DNA from 2 places in the Pseudomonas sp. 5Ae-yellow genome. Region 2 is predicted to be linked to the other one. Evidence: riboswitches for the same ligand, from Rfam matches in the RefSeq annotation. Region 2 holds a riboswitch; the other holds the start of a gene.

Region 1 (9,816 bases), on a different contig from region 2:
ACCCCGCCACGGCTGGATAGTAGGTTGCGTTTTGGTAGTGCTGATTATGGCTTGTGCTGCCTTTGGTATCCGTGCCTATCAGCTTAAAAGTATCGAGACAGAAATGGTCTCCAGCCCGGATGTATTTGCTCAACAGAGCTATGAGCAAAGCGCCAGTCCCTTTGACCTTCCCGCTGAGTCGGCTTCGGTAAACGAAGTGTCGGAAGACAGCGCGCTGACCGATAAGATGGACGCCATTCGCAGTGCTTCCTTGATTACCTTTATCGTGCTGTCGGTTATCTATGTGGCTATTCAGGCGGTTAGCGTATGGCTTGCCTCGATATTCGGTTTTGCTGGTGTGGAGTCCAAGAAGGCCTGGTTCTACACGCATAAATTTAATAATGCGGCTGAACTTGAACGCTGGATGGAGACGCAACGTACAAAAATTGCGGCGCATGCAGATCATAAACTGCGCATGCTACAGATGAAGTTGGCTAAGCGAACGACTACTAATAGTGCGGTGCAGACCGCCATTAGTGGTGCGCAATCACGTGACTTTAACGCCTATGTAGTGCGTATGAGAGCTGAAGCCAGTACCCATCAGACGCAGCCAAGCCCTAGTTCGTTTGCGTCAGCGGTTGAGGCTAGCCCCTTGGCCGAACCGGCGGCACCGAAACCGCTTGCTGTAGAGCAGTCTGCCCCCACTGCGGCGCCAGTGCAGCAGACACTGGAGGCATCCCCTGCTGAGGACGCATTGGCGGGCCTGCGCAATAAGGATTTGACTGCATTCAGCGACGAGCAACTGCGCACTGTATGCACTGCCAAAGGCTATGACTTTGCTGCCGTGGCTAGCTTGCGTGCGGATCAACAGTTGCTGAAAGACTTTGATGAGGCATAAATCGATGAATTTCAAGCTGATTACTGCCTGCTTGCTTGGATTTTCATGTTATGCCAATGGGTCTGAGCGTAATGACATTCCGGACTGTTACCAACACGCTAACGTAGAGGAGTTTCGTCAGCCGGGTAGTGGCCGGCAACTAACGGTTATTGTTGATCAAACAGTCTTGATGCCAGAAAGTATTCAGCGGGCCGCGTGGGGGCAAATTGATCGATTCGTGGCGTCAGGCGATGAAGTCAAACTCTACAGTTTTTCGGCTTTTTTGCCCTCCCAGTTTATGCAGCTTCAGTTCTCCGGTGAGCTGAACTCGCCGCTTCCTGAGGCGGTACGAGATGACGTTGGCATGCAGTCGTTGAGAGCCTTCGATGCTTGCGTTAGCGAACAGAGAGCCTTTTTCCAAAAGCGTTTCGGGCGTGAGTTTGTGGCAGTTCTGAGGGCTGCTTCAGAAGATATACCGCGCAGTGAGATATTCCACTCGCTGCGTGATATTGGTTCAGATTTGAAATCCTCACCCGCCCGCGAGCGAGTGATTTTACTTATGTCTGACATGCTCGAAAATAGCGACTTCGGGTCCTTCTATGCCAACCGTCGTATCCGTGATCTCAATCCTCAAGCGGAGCTGGATAAAGTGGCGAGTGTCCAACTCTTTGCTGATTTGGATGGCGCGCGAGTCTATGTTGCCGGTGCTGGCCTGATTACCAAGGATGTAAACCAGGCTTACCGTTCAGGTCGAACGATTGAGCTGCTTGAGGCCTTTTGGCATGGCTACTTTAACGGGTCGAACGCCGAGCTGGTCGCGTTTGGCGCGCCGTCCCTAAACGTCGATATCAAATAATCTTGCTATGGCCAAGCCAGGCTGAGCCTGCGTTTGGCTTTAGTGGGTAGTGCACACTGTCGAGCCCTCGAAAGTGGTGCGCGCGTTACGCCAGTGCCGCATTTAGAGCGGTCAACCACGGCGGTTGACGCTTATCAGCAAAGTCTCTACTCTTCACGCCTGCTTCAGGTTCCCTCTTTTCGCAGAGGGTGAAACTGGGAAGCCGGTGCGTCTGCCCAGCAGACAATTCCGGCGCTGCCCCCGCAACGGTAAGCGATGTTCGCCTCATGGCGATGCGCCTGATGACACCACTGTGCTGTTCATGCATGGGAAGGTTCAGGCCGCAGGATCTATTGATCCGCTCGTAAGCCCGGAGACCGGCCTGTCGCGATTCACAACAGTGCGGTGGGCGCTGTAGGTGCGCGGCCCCTCTATGCTTGTTGCCGTTCCCCTGCCTCCGTCACTGTTATTCTCAGTCAGTGTCGTGCGGGTGGGTACGACGGAGCAATTACGCAGTATGAAAACCTTTTTACGTGCCCCTTTGGCACTGGCCCTGTGCGGCCTGTCTTCTCTTTCCCTTGCCGATACGCTCAGCCTGAATGACCAGGTTGTGACCGCAACGCGCACCAGTCAATCCAATAGCATTGCGGCGACCAGCGTGTTTGATCGCGCCGACATTGAGCGCTTGCAGGCGACCAGCGTGGATCAGGTATTGCGCCGCGTCCCGGGTATCAGCATTACCAACAACGGTGGGCCGGGCAAGGCTATGACCCTCAGTATTCGTGGCACCAGCAAATCGCACGTGCTGGTGTTGATCGATGGCGTTCGTATGGGCTCTGCTACCTCGGGTGTTGCGGCGCTGCAGAATCTGCCGGTAGAGCAAATTGAGCGTATTGAGGTAGTTCGTGGCCCTCGCTCCAGCCTGTATGGCGCAGACGCCATTGGCGGTGTTATTCAGGTCTTTACCCGCAAGGGCGAGGATGGCGGTATCACCCCCTATTTCTCTACGACAGTGGGCAGTGCCCAGCATCTTGGCGGAACGGCGGGTGTTTCCGGCGGTACTGATGATGCATGGTACAACCTGGGCATCAGTAGCCTGAAAACCGAAGGTATCGATGCTCGCCCCTCCAGGGAGCGGGACCATGACGGTTATCGTGAGTTGTCAGGTAGTCTCTCGGGTGGCTATCGCTTTGCTAACGGTCTGCTGATCGACGCTCACTTGCTGCAGGTTGAGTCGCATAACGACTATGACTCTGGTACTGATGCCAATGCTGATGATGTGCTCAGGGTGTATGGCGCTCGTGCGCGCTTTGCGCTGGCGAGCTTCTGGGATGTGACACTGCAGGCCGGTCGCAGCGAGGAGCAGAACGATAATTTTAAAGGCAGTACGTTCAACTCACGTTATGACACTCAGCGCGATAGCTTCAGTTGGCAGAATGATTTGCATCTGGCCGATAACCAGTTGCTGACACTTGGCTATGACTGGCTTGAAGACGAAATCAGCAGCAGTGTCAGCTATCCGGAAAAGGGCCGCTATAACCACGGTCTGTTTGCACAGTACCTGGGACAGGCCGGCCGGCATGACTGGCAGGTCAGCTTGCGCCACGACGATAACGAAGCCTATGGCGAGCACACCACAGGAAGCCTGGGTTATGGCTTTGCGTTGACCGACAGTGTCAGCTTTGCTGCCAGTTACGGCACGGCTTTCAACGCTCCCACCTTTAACCAGCTGTATTACCCCAGCTTCGGTAACCCCGATATTCAGGCTGAAACCGCGAAAAACCTTGAGGTTGGACTGCGCGGCCAGCATAGCTGGGGCAGTTGGTCGGCCAATGCATTCAAGAACGATATCGATGACATGATCTCGACCGTGACTGTTGGCGGCGTCTCGCTGGCCGAAAACGTTGATAAGGCAGAGATCAAAGGCCTTGAGTTCGAGGTGCTTACCCAACAATTGGGCTGGAACTGGCAAGCCAACCTGACGTTGCAGGACCCAAAAAATCGCTCGCACAAAACCACCGATGGTGACCTGATCAGGCGTACGCCTGAGCAGATATTCAACCTGGATGTGGATCGTCGCTTTGGTCGCATCGGTCTGGGTGCCACTGTGCATGCAGAAGGGCGGCGCTGGGAGAATACGTCCAATACCGAAGATTTACCGGGTTACAACACCGTTGACCTGCGGGCTGAATATTGGCTGAGCCATGCATGGCGAGTGCAGGCACAGGTCACCAACCTGTTTGATACCGATTATGAAACTGCCGCAACCTACCAGCAGCCAGGCCGCGCGGGGTATCTGACCCTGCGTTATCAGGCGATGTAGGTTCGACGGTTCGATTTCGCATGCCGTCTCAAGGGGAGTCGGCAGCATGGGACGTCTGTGGTCGAAACGGCCGCAGACGTTTTGCTGTTTTAACGAGGAGAATGAATATGCTGAACCTGTCGAGAACGACCCAGCTTTATATCGGTATCGCGCTGATGGCACTGATGGCCATGACGCGGGGTAGTCACTTCCCGCTACACAATCTGCCGAGTGCATCATGGGCGGTCTTTTTTCTCGCGGGTGTGTTGCTGCGACCTAAATGGGTGTTTCCGTTGTTGTTTGCTGAAGCGACCATCATTGATGTGCTCTCGGTCGGCTGGATCAACGCCGGACATCACTGCATGACCGTGGCTTACTGGATGCTGGTTCCGGCCTATGCTGCCTTGTGGTTTGGTGGCCGCCTGTACGCTGGCTGGCATCGCGATCAAGCTGGCTCACTGGCGGTTCTGGTACCGGTGATGGCACTGAGTGCTCTGGTTTGCAACGTGCTTTCCAGTGGTGGGTTCTATTTTTTCTCTGGACGTTACGAGGCGCCTACCGTCGCTGGCATGGTTGAGCGTATCGGTCACTACTACCCGCAGTACCTGAGCTCGTTAGCGCTCTACGTCGGTATTGCTGTCGTGCTGTACGTGGGCGCGCGCAGTGCGCAGTTGCTCATGTCCAACAAGAGCCATCAGGCATGAGTGAGCAGGATCAGGGGCGTGATGAGCGCCATCGCCAGCGCATGCAGCGCAAGAAGGCGGTGGTGGATGAAAAGATCGCCACCGCCCAGCAAGAGCGCGGTGTACTCCTGGTGAATACCGGCAACGGCAAGGGCAAAAGCAGCTCAGGCTTTGGTATGGCTGCACGAGCGCTGGGCCATGGGATGCGTGTCGGTATTGTGCAGTTTATCAAGGGTGCCAAGAGCACCGGCGAAGAGAATTTCTTTCGGCGCTTTCCGGACGAAGTACGCTATCACGTGATGGGCGCGGGCTTTACCTGGGAGACGCAGGATCGCCAGGATGACATCGTCAAGGCCGAGGCGGCCTGGGCCGTCGCCGTCGAATTGATGCGCGATCCCGAGGTGTCACTGGTGCTGCTCGACGAACTGAATATCGCTCTCAAATACGGCTATTTGCAGCTGGATCAGGTGATCGCCGATATTCAGGCAAGGCCTGCTCATCAGCATGTGGTGGTTACCGGTCGAGGGGCGCCGCCAGCACTGGTTGAGGCAGCCGATACCGTGACGGATATGGGCGTGGTTAAACATGCTTTCAAGGCCGGTATCAAAGCGCAGAAGGGAGTTGAGTTTTGACTACAAGACAGTGCCCGGCGGTATTGATCGCCGCACCTGCCTCGGGGCAGGGCAAAACCACCGTCACCGCGGCGCTGGCGCGCAGACATCGCCAGCTTGGCCGCAAGGTGCGGGTGTTCAAGTGTGGCCCGGACTTCCTTGATCCGATGATTCTTGAAGTGGCCAGCGGCGCCCCGGTGCACCAACTGGATTTATGGATGGTAGGGCTGGAACAATCGCAGCGCCTGCTCTGGGAAGCGGCGGGTGAGGCTGACCTGATTTTGATTGAAGGTGTCATGGGGCTATTTGACGGTACACCGTCCGCTGCTGATTTGGCGCGTCAGTTTGGCGTCCCCGTGCTGGGCGTAATTGATGGCTCGGGTATGGCCCAAACCTTCGCCGCCATGGCCTTTGGCTTGGCCCATTTCCAACCGGATCTGGCGTTTGCCGGCATTCTGGCCAACAAACTGGGCAGTGCCCGGCATGCCGAGATCTTGCGTGACAGCCTGCCAGCGGACATCCGCTGGTTTGGTGGTTTGCCGCGTTCGCCCGACATTGCCTTGCCCAGCCGCCACCTGGGGCTGGTGCAGGCCGATGAATTGGCCGATCTTGATGCCCGGCTGAATGAGGCAGCCGCAGCGTTGGCGGATAGCGTAGATGATGCCTTGCCAGCGCCGGTTAGATTTGTCGCGCCGCAGGTGCAGTCTTTGGAGCCGCTGCTGGCAGGTGTCCGTATTGGCGTGGCACGTGACAGTGCTTTTGCCTTTGTCTACCAGGCGAATCTTCAACTGCTGCGCGCATTGGGCGCCGAGCTGGTGTTCTTCTCGCCAATGCATGATACGCATCTGCCCGCGGTCGATAGCCTATACCTACCGGGCGGCTACCCCGAGTTACACGCCGCGCAGCTGGCCGGCAACAAAGCGATGCAGGCGGAGATCGCCGAACATCATCTGCAGGGTAAGCCGTTAGTGGCAGAGTGCGGTGGCATGCTGTATCTGCTCGATAGTCTGACGGACCTGCAGGGCGAGCGGTTTGCCATGGCGGGCCTGCTTAGCGGTGATGCGGTGATGCAGAAGCGCTTGGCTGCACTTGCTTTACAGGCGGTGGAGCTGCCGGAAGGCAAGCTGCATGGCCACACCTTTCACCATTCACAGTTAACCACTGAGATGCAGCCGCTGGTGCGCGGCGAGTGCCCCAACTATCGGCGCACGGCTGAGGCGGTTTATCGCATTGAGCGCCTGACCGCGTCCTATGTGCATTTTTATCTGCCGGGTAATCCGCAGGCTGCTGCGGCCCTGTTTCGTCCGTGAGTGACGATCACGCCTATTCCTCCGCCGAACGCGACGCGGTTTATCGGGCGATTCGTGAGCGCCGAGATATGCGTCACTTTATCGGCGGAGTGGTGCCTGATGCGTTATTGCAACGGTTGCTGCAGGCGGCGCACCACGCGCCCAGCGTTGGCCTGATGCAGCCTTGGCGGTTTGTTCGGGTGCGTCAGCAGGCGCTGCGTGAGCAGATACATCAACTGGTAGAGACCGAGCGACTGGCGACCGCCGAGGCTTTGGGCGTGCGCTCGGAGGAGTTCATGCAACTGAAAGTACAGGGCGTGCTCGACTGCGCCGAGGTACTGGTCGCGGCGCTGCCCGAGGGGCGCGAGGCGCACGTATTTGGCCGCCGTACCTTGCCGGAGATGGACCTGGCCTCACTTTCCTGCGCTATTCAGAACCTGTGGCTGGCAGCGCGCGCAGAGGGCCTGGGCATGGGCTGGGTCTCGTTATTTGAGCCGAAAGCGTTGGCTGACTTGCTGCAGATGCCGCCGGGTGCCAAGCCGGTGGCGATACTTTGTTTGGGCCCGGTTGCCGAGTTCTACGCTCAGCCGATGCTGGTGCAAGAAGAGTGGGCCGATGCCCGGCCGTTATCGGAGTTGCTGTTTTGCGATCAATGGGGAGCGACCGAATGAGTGAATGCATAGCCCTGGGTGGCCCGCAGCGCATCGTTTGTCTGTCTACGGAAACCTGCGAAGTGCTGTATCACCTGGGTGAGCAGCAGCGGATTGTCGGCATTTCCGGTTTTACCGTAAGACCGCCGCAAGCGCGGAAGGAGAAGCCCAAGGTGGCGGCTTTTACCTCGGCGAAAAGCGAAGAGATTCTGGCGCTTGAGCCTGATCTGGTGCTCGGTTACTGCGACCTGCAGGCCGGTATTCTTGCCGACCTGGCGCGTGAGGGCTTGGAGGTGCATCTGTTCAATCAACGCAGTATTGCCGGTATTTTGCGCATGATCTCGACCTTGGGTGCCCTGGTGGGCGCGCACGAGCGCACGGCCCAGCTGATCGCGGAGCTGGAGGAGGGGTTGTTGCAGGCACGCAATGCGGGTTGCCGCGAAGGGCGTCGTCCCCGCGTCTACTTTGAAGAGTGGAATGATCCGCTAATATCCGGCATAGGCTGGGTGAGCGAGTTGATTGAGCTCGCCGGAGGCGAAGACTGTTTCGCCGAGCTGGCGAGCAAGCCCAGTGCCAAAGAACGAATTATCAGCGATCCGCAGGAGGTGGTAAGGCGCGCGCCGGATATCATCATCGGTTCCTGGTGCGGCAAACGGTTTCGGCCGGAGCAGGTGCAGGAGCGTGCGGGCTGGCAGAGTATCCCCGCGGTCCAATCCGGGCAGTTGCATGAGGTCAAGTCTGCCGACATTTTACAACCCGGTATAGGCGCACTGACCGATGGTTTGCAGCACCTTTCGCGCATTATTCGCAACTGGCACGCTGCGTGAGCGCCTTGCTGGCCGCGGCCATACTGGGCGTCTTGCTGGATCGCTTGCTGGGAGAGCCGGTCCGCTGGCATCCGCTGGTTGGCTTTGGTCGCTGGGTACAGTTTCTGGAGCAGCGTCTCAATCAACCGCACAGCATCGCCAAAGGGGCCCTGGCCTGGTGTTTGGCTGTGCTTCCGTTAACGCTTGTGGTCTATGGCTTGGTGCAACTGCCCTGGTTTGGCTGGGCGTTCTCGGTGCTATGTCTTTATCTGTGCCTGGGCGGACAAAGCCTGGTCGCCCATGCCAAGCCGATAGCGGCGGCACTGCAGCAAGGCAACTTGCCCCTGGCACGTGAGCTGGTGGGGCGCATTGTGAGCCGGGATACCAGCCAGCTGGACGAGCAGGGCATAGCCAAAGCGACAGTAGAGTCGGTGTTGGAGAATGGCAGTGATGCGGTCTTTGCCGCGTTATTCTGGTTTTTGCTGCTGGGCGCTCCCGGAGTGGTCTTGTACCGCTTGAGCAATACCCTCGATGCTATGTGGGGCTACCGCACACCGCGCTTTCTGTTATTTGGCCGCGTGGCCGCCAGAATGGATGACGTGCTGAATTACCTGCCGGCTCGTTTGGTTGCTCTGAGCTATAGCCTCTGTGGCAATCTGAGCCGCGGTCTGCATTGTTGGCAAGCCCAGGCTGCCGCATGGGATAGCCCCAATGCCGGTCCGGTGATGGCCGCTGGAGCCGGTGCGCTGGAGTTGCAACTGGGCGGTGCGGCGGTTTATCACGGCAAACTGACTGAACGCCCGCCGCTGGGCATAGATGATGCGCCCAGGGCAGAGGACATCCTGCGCGCTTTGCAGTTGGTTCGCCGCAGTCTGGTGCTCTGGTCGCTGCTGCTAGTGCTGTTATGGGGGGCAAGTCATGCTTGAACACGGCGGACGCTTGCAACATGCAGCCAGCGAGTTCGGCGTGCCGCTTGAGCAATGGCTCGACTTGTCTACCGGGCTCGCGCCCTATCACTGGCCCGTACCCGCGTTGCCACAGTCAGTCTGGAGCCGCCTGCCTGAAACCGGGGACGGACTCAGTCAGCAGGCGCAAGACTATTATGGCGCACCTCACGCGTTGCCAGTAGCAGGTTCGCAGGCGGCCATTCAGGCGCTGCCGACACTGCGCAAACCTTGCCGCGTGGGGATTCTGGAACCGACCTACGCCGAGCATCGTCTGGCCTGGGAGCGCGCTGGTCACCAGCTGGTCAGCGTGACCACGGAGCTGCTGCCAGCCTGTCTTGATCAACTGGATGTGCTGGTGGTGGTCAACCCCAACAACCCAACCGGACAATTGCTGAATAGCGAACTGCTGCTGAATTGGCACCAGCGTCTGGTCAGCCGGGGTGGATGGTTAGTGGTTGATGAGGCCTTTATGGACCCGACGCCGGAATACAGCCTATCGGCGCATAGTCATGCTCCCGGTTTGATCGTATTGCGCTCGCTCGGCAAATTTTTCGGTCTGGCAGGCCTGCGTCTGGGCTTTGTACTGGCAGAGGAACAATTGTTGGCAGTACTTGAAGAGCGGCTCGGTCCGTGGGCGGTGAGTGGACCTGCGCGTGCGGTAGGCCGGTCCGTGCTGGCAGACCGGCTGACTCAACAGTTGTGGCGCAGTCGTTTGCATATGGATAGCCAGCGTCTGCGACGTTTGCTGGACGCGGTCGGGTTAGCGTCGGGTGCCGGCTGCGGCTTGTTTCAATGGCGTCTCTTGGGACAGCAGCCGGCGCAGCAACTTTACAAGGA
Region 2 (9,816 bases):
CAAAAGCTGGCAAAAGAGTTGGGCTGCGAGGCGGGCTTTCGTACCGTATTCAATTGCAACGAACAGGGCGGCCAAACGGTCTACCATATTCATCTGCACGTACTTGGTCAGCGTCAGCTGTCTTGGCCTCCGGGCTAAGCACTGACCTGAAACGCGATTCCAATACCCGCTTCCTGCACGTTGCACTTGCCACCGAGGAACAGACAATGAGCACATCACGTCATTACAGCTTTCTTGATCGGCTGCTGAACCAGGCCGATCAGTCATTGCGTACGCTGATACCAGGCGCGGCCCAGCCGAACCGGCCATCACCGGCCCAGCACTTGGCCAATGTGCCCATGCACGAGGAAGAGCGCAAACATATCGCGGGCCTGATGCGCATCAACCACACCGGCGAAGTCTGTGCACAAGCGCTTTATCAGGGGCAAGCGCTGACCGCGAAGCTACCCGATGTGCGCGAAAAGATGGAACATGCCGCAGCCGAAGAAATCGACCACCTGACATGGTGCGAACAACGCCTGACCGAGCTGCATAGCCGGACCAGCGTATTCAATCCGTTATTTTATGGTTTGTCATTTGGTGTTGGCGCCGCAGCCGGTCTGATCAGTGATCGCGTCAGTCTTGGCTTCGTGGCGGCTACCGAGCAACTGGTTGAACGCCATCTGGACGACCACCTGAACCAGCTACCGGAAGAAGACATCAAGTCACGCGCCATTCTTGAACAAATGCGCGAGGACGAAATCGAGCACGGCAATCAGGCATTGGAGGCGGGCGGCGCCATATTTCCTGCGCCGGTAAAACAGGCCATGACGCTGATGTCCAAGGTCATGACCAAGGCGACCTACAAAGCCTGATTCAGCGCTGCGCGGGTATCCGGCGCCTTGACATGGAAGACGCCAAACAACATGACCAGGGCGAACTGCTTTAGCGGTGAGCCCAGCGTCTTCAGCTGTTTACCCACCAAGCCCCACTCAACCAGGTGGATTAGCACGATGGCCAGTGCCAACCAGTTCAGGCGCTGCGGATCAGGAACCTGAACCAGGCCCAGAAGGCTAAGGGCAACCACCAGCCAAAAAGCCAGGGTCAGCAACTTGCCGACGAGAAACACCACACGCATTGTCTTACTCCTTTCCTTGGCGATTGATGAAAAAACCATGTTAGCGCTGGCGAGGGAAACCAGAAGGGCCTGACTCGCCATTGAGCAGGCCGACTGTGCCAAGCGCCTCCTATAGCCAATGCGCACCCGCTCTAGTCAATCTCAACAATCTCGTAATCGTGCGTAACTTCAACCCCCGCACGGCCCATCAGGATCGACGCTGAACAGTATTTCTCCGCAGAGAGTTCAACCGCGCGCTTGACGTGCACTTCCTTCAGATTCTTGCCTTTTACTACAAAATGCAGATGGATCTTGGTAAATACCTTGGGCTCGGTATCGGCCCGCTCGGCATCCAACAGAGTGTGCACATCGCGAATATCCTGGCGCGATTTTTTCAGAATACTCACGACATCATAGCTGGCGCAGCCACCAAGACCGACCAACACGGTCTCCATCGGACGAATACCCATATTGCGACCACCCGACTCTTCAGGGCCGTCCATTACCACTGTATGGCCACTACCTGACTCGCCCAAAAACATGGCTCCATCAACCCACTTGATATGCGCTTTCATCTATCTTTCCTGCCACTCAATCGCCTCAGATGAGGCGCAGAGTACCACAGCCACTACGCGACAGCCTGCCACACTGGCCATCATCGGAAAAACTGGACATACTCCCCGTTGGTCTCTGCTGAGGCTGACATCGATGCACTGCATCTTCGGTTCGCGCGACTACGCCCAGGACACGTTTAATGGTTTCTATCACCCTCACACCTAAAATAAAAAATCTCGATGCATTCCTTGCCCATTGCCATCGACGCCGGTTTTCGGCACGCAGTACAGTGATACACGCGGGCGACCAATCCGACAGCCTGTTCTACATAATCAAGGGCTCGGTCACCATTCTGATTGAAGATGATCAGGGCCGCGAAATGATCATTGCCTACTTGAATCAGGGCGACTTCTTCGGCGAGATGGGCCTGTTCGACATGACACCCGCGCCACACGACCGCACTGCCTGGGTACGCGCCAAAGTCGAGTGCGAGGTGGCTGAGATCAGCTACGCGAAATTCCGCGAACTGACTCAGCGCGATACCGAGTTGCTCTATGCGGTTGGCAAACAGATGGCCGAGCGCCTGCATGCCACTACCCGCAAGATGGGTGACCTGGCGTTCCTTGACGTCACCGGACGAGTTGCCGGCACCCTGCTGGAGCTATGCAAACAGCCCGACGCCATGACTCACCCTGACGGCATGCAGATCAAGATCACTCGTCAGGAAATCGGCCGCATTGTCGGCTGTTCACGAGAAATGGTCGGCCGCGTGCTCAAGAGCCTGGAAGAACAAGGCTTGATCGACGTCAAGGGCAAGACCATGGTGGTCTACGGCACTCGTTGAGCCGCCCTAGCTGTCCACCAGGCCTTCGAGCCGGTGGGCAGCGCCAACGGCTGCCACACTCTCGGCAGCTAGGCCCGGCCTCATGTACAATTCAGCGACTACGGATTCTTACTACGAGGTAAACATGGGCTTGAATAACGATTGGATGCAACGTGACATCTCGGTGCTTTGGCACCCCTGCACCCAGATGAAAGACCATGAACACATGCCGGTCATCCCTATCCAGCGCGGTGAGGGCATCTGGTTGCACGACTTCGAAGGCAACCGCTACATGGACGCGGTCAGCTCCTGGTGGGTCAATATCTTTGGCCACGCCAACCCCTATATCAATCAGCGCATCAAGGATCAGCTCGACACCCTTGAGCACGTTATTCTCGCCGGCTTCAGCCACCCGCCAGTGATCGAGCTGTCCGAGCGTCTGGTGAAAATGACACCTGCCTCCCTGACGCGCTGCTTTTACGCGGACAACGGCTCATCGTGCATCGAAGTTGCGCTGAAGATGAGCTTTCACTACTGGCTTAACACCGGCAAGCCCGAGAAAAAACGCTTTATCACTCTATCCAACAGCTATCACGGCGAAACCCTGGCTGCGCTCGCAGTGGGTGACGTCGCGCTGTACAAGGAAACCTATCAACCACTGCTGATGGAAGTGATCACGGTTCCCTCCCCTGACTGCTATGACCGCGAGGAAGGCGAGAGCTGGGAAGAGCACAGCCGCAAGATGTTCGCGCACATGGAAAAGGCGCTGGAGCAGAATCATGAAGAAGTGGCCGCCGTCATAGTCGAGCCGCTGATCCAGTGCGCTGGCGGCATGCGCATGTATCACCCCGTGTACCTCAAACTGCTGCGCGAAGCCTGCGATCGCTACGGCGTGCACCTGATTCACGACGAGATTGCGGTTGGCTTTGGCCGGACCGGCAGTCTATTCGCCTGTGAGCAAGCCGATATCGCCCCTGACTTTCTCTGTCTGTCCAAGGCATTGACCGCCGGCTACCTGCCGATGGCCGTGTGCATGACCAACGACAAGATTTATCAGGCCTTCTACGACGATTACGAGAGCATGCGCGCCTTCCTGCACTCACATAGTTACACCGGCAACCCACTGGCCTGCGCCGCCGCACTGGCGACGCTGGATCTGCTGGAGCGCGACAACGTGATCGAAGCCAATAAGTCACTGTCGGCTCACATGGCGAAAGCAACCGCACACTTTGCTGATCACCCTCACGTTGCAGAAGTGCGTCAGACCGGCATGGTGCTGGCCATCGAAATGGTCAAGAACAAAGCCACCAAAGAGGCCTACCCCTGGCAGGAGCGGCGCGGTATTCGGGTGTATCAGCACGCGCTGAAAAACGAGGCGATGCTGCGCCCACTCGGCAGCGTGGTCTATTTCATGCCGCCCTACGTGATCACGCCAGATCAGATCGACCATCTGGCCAGCGTCGCCTGGGAAGGTATTCAGCTGGCGACGCGAGACTGAATCGGTGCGCGTTTCTCGTTTTTATCTAGACGCACCACTGAGTCAGGGCGAGCAGACCCTGACCGGTGACGTAGCCCATTACATCGCCCGTGTGCTCCGGCTGGGGCCGGGTGCGCCCGTGCAGTTATTCAACGGCAGTGGTCAGGAGTGGCCCGGCGAGGTCGTCGCGGCGGGCAAGCGCGAAGTCGTCGTCACACTTGATGCAGCGATTGTAGGCATGAGCGAATCGCCGCTGCAGACTCATCTGGGTCAAGCCATGTCCCGCGGCGAGCGCATGGACTGGGCGATTCAGAAAGCCGTTGAACTGGGCGTGAATGAAATCACTCCGCTGTTCACCGAGCGCTGCGAGGTCAAACTGCAGGGCGAACGGGCAGACAAACGCCAGGCCCATTGGCAGCAGGTGGCGGTGAGCGCCTGCGAGCAATGCGGACGCAGCGTGGTGCCGACAATACACCCGCCAACCGCGCTGCGCGACTGGTTAAGCCCGCTCCAGGCCGACTTGAAACTGGTACTGCACCACCGCACAAACCAGGACCTTGACGCATTGCCGCGCCCGCAGTCGATGGCGCTACTGATTGGCCCCGAAGGTGGACTGAGCAGCGACGAGATTCAGCAGGCGGAAACCAGCGGCTTTGTTGCCGCCCGCTTCGGACCAAGGGTACTGCGTACCGAAACAGCGCCGGTAGTAGCACTAAGTATGGCCCAGCAACGCTGGGGTGATTTCTAGCAGGCCAGGCCGGAGCGGCACAGTCGATTGACCCCGCCCCCGGCCTTGGGTAATGTTCAGCGGTTTTATTGATCTCCAGACGAGGTAGCAGATGGCCCGGAAAAAAACCGCCGTGGACTTTGAACAGTCCCTTGGCTCACTGCAGACGCTGGTCGAGCGCCTGGAAAGTGGTGACCTCAGCCTGGAAGAATCGCTCAGCGCCTTTGAGCAAGGCGTCGTACTCACCCGCGACTGCCAACAGGCCCTTAGCCAAGCCGAGCAGAAGGTACAGCAGCTGGTTGAAAAAAACGGCGAGCTAACAACCGAACCTTTTGACGGCCCCGCTGAATGAGCAGTGGATTTACCGCCTACCTCGATCACTGCCAGGCTCGCATCAACCAATTTTTGCTAAGCCAGCTGAGTACGCCCCAGCCCAGACTCGAACGTCTGTACGCTGCCATGCGTTACAGCGTGGTTAATGGCGGTAAACGCGTGCGCCCGCTGCTGTGCTATGCCAGCTGTGAGGCACTTGGCGGCAATCAGGACGCCGCCGATCCGGCCGCCGGTGCCGTCGAGCTTATCCACGCCTACTCACTGATTCACGATGACCTGCCCGCCATGGACGACGACGATCTGCGCCGCGGCCAACCTACCTGCCATCGCGCCTTCGACGAAGCCACGGCGATTCTCGCCGGTGACGGGCTGCAGGCGCTGGCCTTCGACTGGCTGAGCCAACTCGGCACATGGCAACCGGCTACCCGCTTGCAGATGGTACAAACCCTGGCCCGGTCCGCTGGCCCTCAAGGCATGGTTGGCGGGCAAGCGATCGACCTGGGCGCCGTCGGCGAGAAAATCGATCAGACCACCCTGGAGCTGATGCATCGCCACAAGACCGGCGCACTGATCAGCGCCAGCATCCAACTCGGCGCGCTCGCCAGCGAGCGTGCGAGCAGCGAGCAACTACAAACACTTGAAGTCTACGCCGACTGTATCGGCCTGGCCTTTCAGGTGCAGGACGACATTCTCGATATCGAGAGCGAAACCAGCGTATTGGGCAAGCAACAGGGCGCCGATATCGCCCGTGACAAGCCCACCTACCCTGCGTTACTCGGCCTTGCTGGCGCGCATCAGCTGGCCCAGCAGCTGCGCGACCAAGCCGTCGCCGCCTTGCAACCATTGGGCGACAACGCCATCCAGTTAAAACAACTGGCAGACTACATAGTGCAACGCCGTTTTTGATCCACGGGTCGTTGGTGTTGGGCAATCGGGGTGCATCGGTTAAACTGGGCACTTGTTCACCTGCCATGTTTCATGGCACTCAGAGCCTTTTTGATGCCTAGCACGTTCCACGAAATACCGCACCAACGCCCCAGTACCCCGCTGCTGGACAGTCTTGATGACACAGCCCAACTGCGTGAGCTGGATGAAAGCCGCCTGCCTGTTCTAGCGGACGAGCTGCGCGCGTTTTTGCTCTGGAGCGTCGGTCAAACGGGTGGTCACTTTGGCGCCGGGCTAGGCGTAATTGAGCTGACCATCGCGCTGCACTATGCCTACCACACGCCTGAAGACAGACTGGTATGGGATGTCGGCCACCAGGCTTACCCGCACAAGATTCTCACTGGCCGCCGTGAACGCATGGCCAGTCTGCGCCAGAAAGAAGGCCTCGCAGCCTTTCCGCGCCGGGTAGAAAGCCCTTACGACACCTTTGGTGTTGGCCACTCCAGCACCTCAATCAGCGCCGCGCTAGGCATGGCAATTGCCGCCAACCTGCAAGGGCTGGACCGCCGTACCGTTGCCGTCATTGGCGATGGTGCTCTCACTGCCGGCATGGCATTTGAGGCGCTGAACCACGCCAGCGACGCGAAGGCCAATATGCTGGTGGTGTTGAATGACAACGATATGTCGATATCGCGCAACGTCGGCGGCCTGTCCAACTACCTGGCCAAGATTCTGTCCAGCCGCACCTACTCGCACATGCGCGAAGGCAGCAAAAAAGTCCTGTCCATGATCCCGCAGGCAATGGAGCTGGCGCGCAAGACCGAAGAGCACGCCAAGGGCCTGCTGGTGCCGGGCACCTTGTTTGAAGAGCTGGGCTGGAATTACATCGGCCCAATCGACGGCCACGACCTGCCCACCCTGGTTAACACCCTGAAGAACATGCGTGAGCTCAAGGGCCCGCAGTTTCTGCACGTGGTAACGCAAAAAGGCAAAGGCTTCTCACCGGCGGAAGCCGACCCTATTGGCTACCACGCGATCACCAAACTGGAACCCAAGCCCGCAGCGCCCAGCGGTGCCAGCAAGCCCAAATTTTCCAACATTTTCGGCCAGTGGCTGTGCGACATGGCCGCACAGGATGCCCGCTTGATCGGTATCACGCCGGCGATGAAGGAAGGCTCTGACCTGATTGCCTTCAGCGAGCAATACCCCGACCGCTATTTTGACGTCGCTATTGCCGAGCAGCACGCCGTCACGCTGGCTGCAGGCATGGCCTGCGAAGGCGCCAAGCCGGTGGTTGCCATTTACTCGACCTTTTTGCAGCGCGCTTACGACCAGGTTGTGCATGACGTTGCCGTGCAGAATCTGGATGTACTCTTTGCCATTGACCGGGCTGGCCTGGTCGGTGAAGACGGTCCGACTCACGCCGGCAGTTTCGACCTGTCCTTCCTGCGCTGCCTGCCCAACATGGTCATCATGGCCCCCGCCGATGAGAATGAGACCCGGCAGATGCTGACGACCGGTTTTCTGCACGAGGGTCCAGCGGCGGTCCGCTATCCACGCGGTACCGGCCCGGGCACACCGATTGACCCTGCGCTGGACACCCTGCCAATTGGCAAGGGGGTGATGACTCGCAAAGGACAAGAGGTCGCTATTCTGTGTTTCGGCACACTGCACCAGCAAGCGCTCATAGCCGCTGAAAAGCTGAACGCCAGCGTTGCCAACATGCGCTTCGTCAAACCATTGGACACCACACTGATCGCCGAGCTGAGTGCCACCCACAAGTTACTGGTCACGCTGGAAGAGAACGCGGTCATGGGCGGTGCAGGCAGCGCGGTCAATGAATGGTTGCTAGCTGAAGGCATCAACACGCCTGTGCTTAACCTGGGCTTGCCGGATATCTTTGTCGAGCATGCCAAGCCCGCGCAGATGCTGGCCGAATGCGGACTGGATGCCGAGGGTATTGAAGCCGCTATTCGCCGCCGCCTGAGCATTATCCCCGAGCCCGACCAAGGGCTTGACCCACCCACCTGAAAGCCCTAGAGTCCGCCCCTGTTCTTAGTACTCGCATTGGGTGCCTGATCCGCCACGCGGATCGGGTGAAACGGGAAGTCGGTTCAAGTCCGACGCTGCCCCCGCAACGGTAAAGAGTCGCAGGCATGCCTGCAGCTGCTGATCAGATGCCACTGTGCAACGCACGGGAAGGCGATCGCAGTCCGACTTTGAGCCCGGAGACCGGCCCATTGCGCGAAACACTGCCCGCTTGCGCGCAATGTTTCTGCTGAGGTGTCGCGGAGGGCGTCACCGGTCGGCGTGGTCGCCCGGTCACTACTGCATGGCACCCTCCTGACTCCCCGCCCTCCTCAAAAGCATTACTTTTGAGGATTCAGAATGAAACCAGCTCTACTCCTGTTGCCAGCGCTGCTGGCCAGCGCCGTTGCGCAAGCCAGCGACACGCTGGGCTTGTCCGATACCATTGTTACCGCGTCACGCATCGAGCAACCTCGCAGCTCCGTCCTGTCTGCCAATACCATCTTTGACAGAAACGATATCGAGCGGCTGCAGGCGCGCAGCGTGCCAGAGCTTCTGCGCAGAGTTCCGGGCGTTCAACAAAACAGCAACGGCGGCATTCCAGCCTACTTCGTTCGCGGCGGTAATACCGCGCAAACTCTGGTTCTGGTTGATGGTCAGCGAATTTCTTCTGCAACCACCGGCATAGCGCGGCTGGACTATCTGAATATCGACAACATAGAGCGCGTCGAAGTCATTCGTGGCCCCAGATCCTCTGTCTACGGCGCGGATGCGGTGGGCGGTGTGATCCAGATATTTACGCGCCAGGGACGCAATGGCTTGCAGCCCAGCGTGCGTCTTGGCGCAGGCACTAACCAGACCTACGAACGAAGCGTCAACATCAGCGGCGGCAACCAGAACACTCGCTTTATAGTAGGAGCCAGCCTGAACGAATCAGACGGCTTCGATCTGACAGCAGACAATCAAGGCAATGACCGTGATACGGATGGTCAACGCAATAAAGCTTTTTTTGGGCGTTTGGACCATGACTTCAATCAGGATTGGAGCGCTGGCGTCAGCGTCAACGAACAGAATGGCAAGAACGAGTACGACGACGCTTACGATGTCATGCCCGGCACTCCTGAAGACCAGTTCCGTGTGCGCGGCTATAACGGCTATGTGCAAGGCCGGCTCTCTGATACATGGCAAAGCCGTATTGAGCTGGGCCGCAGCGAAGATCGCAATAAAGCCGTAGGATCCAGATCCAACGACGGCAGCATTGCCACCTACCGACATTCAGCCAGCTGGCTGAACCAGATTCAGCTTTCAGCCAACCAGGAACTCAATATCGGGAGTGACTGGCAACGGGACCGACTGGATGCAACTAACGCTTATAGCAAGACTCGCCGCGAGAACCTGGGAGCATTTGCACAACACAGCTGGAGTACCGAAAGCTTCAGCACTGAGCTTGGAATGCGGCATGACGATAACCAGCATTTCGGCAACCACAACACCTGGAACGCCGCACTCGCCATACCCAGCGGTGACAACCAGCAGTGGATACTGAGCTACGCCACCGCTTTCCGTGCGCCGACCTTCAACGACCTGTATGCCCCGCCCGGCTGGGGTGGCAATCCTGATCTCGATCCAGAGCGCTCCCGCTCTATGGAGCTGCAGTGGCGTGCAGACTTTATGGACACCCATTTGGAAGCCTCTCTCTACCGCACCGATACCAAAGACCTGATTGCCTACGACAGCGGCTCTGCCCAAGTAGAAAATACCAAGCAAGCGCGCATCAATGGCCTTGAGGTATCGGTCGCTAGCGAGCTGATGGGCTGGACCGCGCAAACGGCCTTGAGCATCATCGACCCGCGCGACCGGCAGACCGGCAAAACCCTGCAGCTGCGGGCCAA

What was found. Region 2 has a riboswitch for cobalamin ahead of H4J77_RS16330 (TonB-dependent receptor domain-containing protein). Riboswitches for the same ligand answer to the same signal wherever they lie in the genome.
Region 1: linked by a shared signal. The riboswitch ahead of btuB (TonB-dependent vitamin B12 receptor) and the one ahead of H4J77_RS16330 (TonB-dependent receptor domain-containing protein) in region 2 are both predicted to bind cobalamin.

What each region holds. Positions count from the first base shown of each region.
Region 1 is NZ_JACGWE010000020.1:282-10,097, forward strand. Features, by position in the region: partial or broken gene H4J77_RS12775 (SPOR domain-containing protein) at 1-877, shown strand, start outside; gene H4J77_RS12780 (hypothetical protein) at 882-1,712, shown strand; cobalamin riboswitch at 1,862-2,092, shown strand; gene btuB (TonB-dependent vitamin B12 receptor) at 2,209-4,014, shown strand; gene H4J77_RS12790 (hypothetical protein) at 4,122-4,697, shown strand; gene cobO (cob(I)yrinic acid a,c-diamide adenosyltransferase) at 4,694-5,308, shown strand; gene H4J77_RS12800 (cobyrinate a,c-diamide synthase) at 5,305-6,597, shown strand; gene bluB (5,6-dimethylbenzimidazole synthase) at 6,594-7,247, shown strand; gene H4J77_RS12810 (cobalamin-binding protein) at 7,244-8,053, shown strand; gene cbiB (adenosylcobinamide-phosphate synthase CbiB) at 8,050-8,958, shown strand; gene cobD (threonine-phosphate decarboxylase CobD) at 8,951-9,816, shown strand, end outside.
Region 2 is NZ_JACGWE010000039.1:9,176-18,991, forward strand. Features, by position in the region: gene H4J77_RS16280 (histidine triad nucleotide-binding protein) at 1-138, shown strand, start outside; gene coq7 (2-polyprenyl-3-methyl-6-methoxy-1,4-benzoquinone monooxygenase) at 207-854, shown strand; gene H4J77_RS16290 (DUF1145 domain-containing protein) at 842-1,117, opposite strand; gene H4J77_RS16295 (OsmC family protein) at 1,249-1,671, opposite strand; gene crp (cAMP-activated global transcriptional regulator CRP) at 1,851-2,495, shown strand; gene H4J77_RS16305 (adenosylmethionine--8-amino-7-oxononanoate transaminase) at 2,620-3,972, shown strand; gene H4J77_RS16310 (16S rRNA (uracil(1498)-N(3))-methyltransferase) at 3,977-4,699, shown strand; gene H4J77_RS16315 (exodeoxyribonuclease VII small subunit) at 4,791-5,030, shown strand; gene H4J77_RS16320 (polyprenyl synthetase family protein) at 5,027-5,917, shown strand; gene dxs (1-deoxy-D-xylulose-5-phosphate synthase) at 6,011-7,927, shown strand; cobalamin riboswitch at 7,949-8,152, shown strand; gene H4J77_RS16330 (TonB-dependent receptor domain-containing protein) at 8,285-9,816, shown strand, end outside.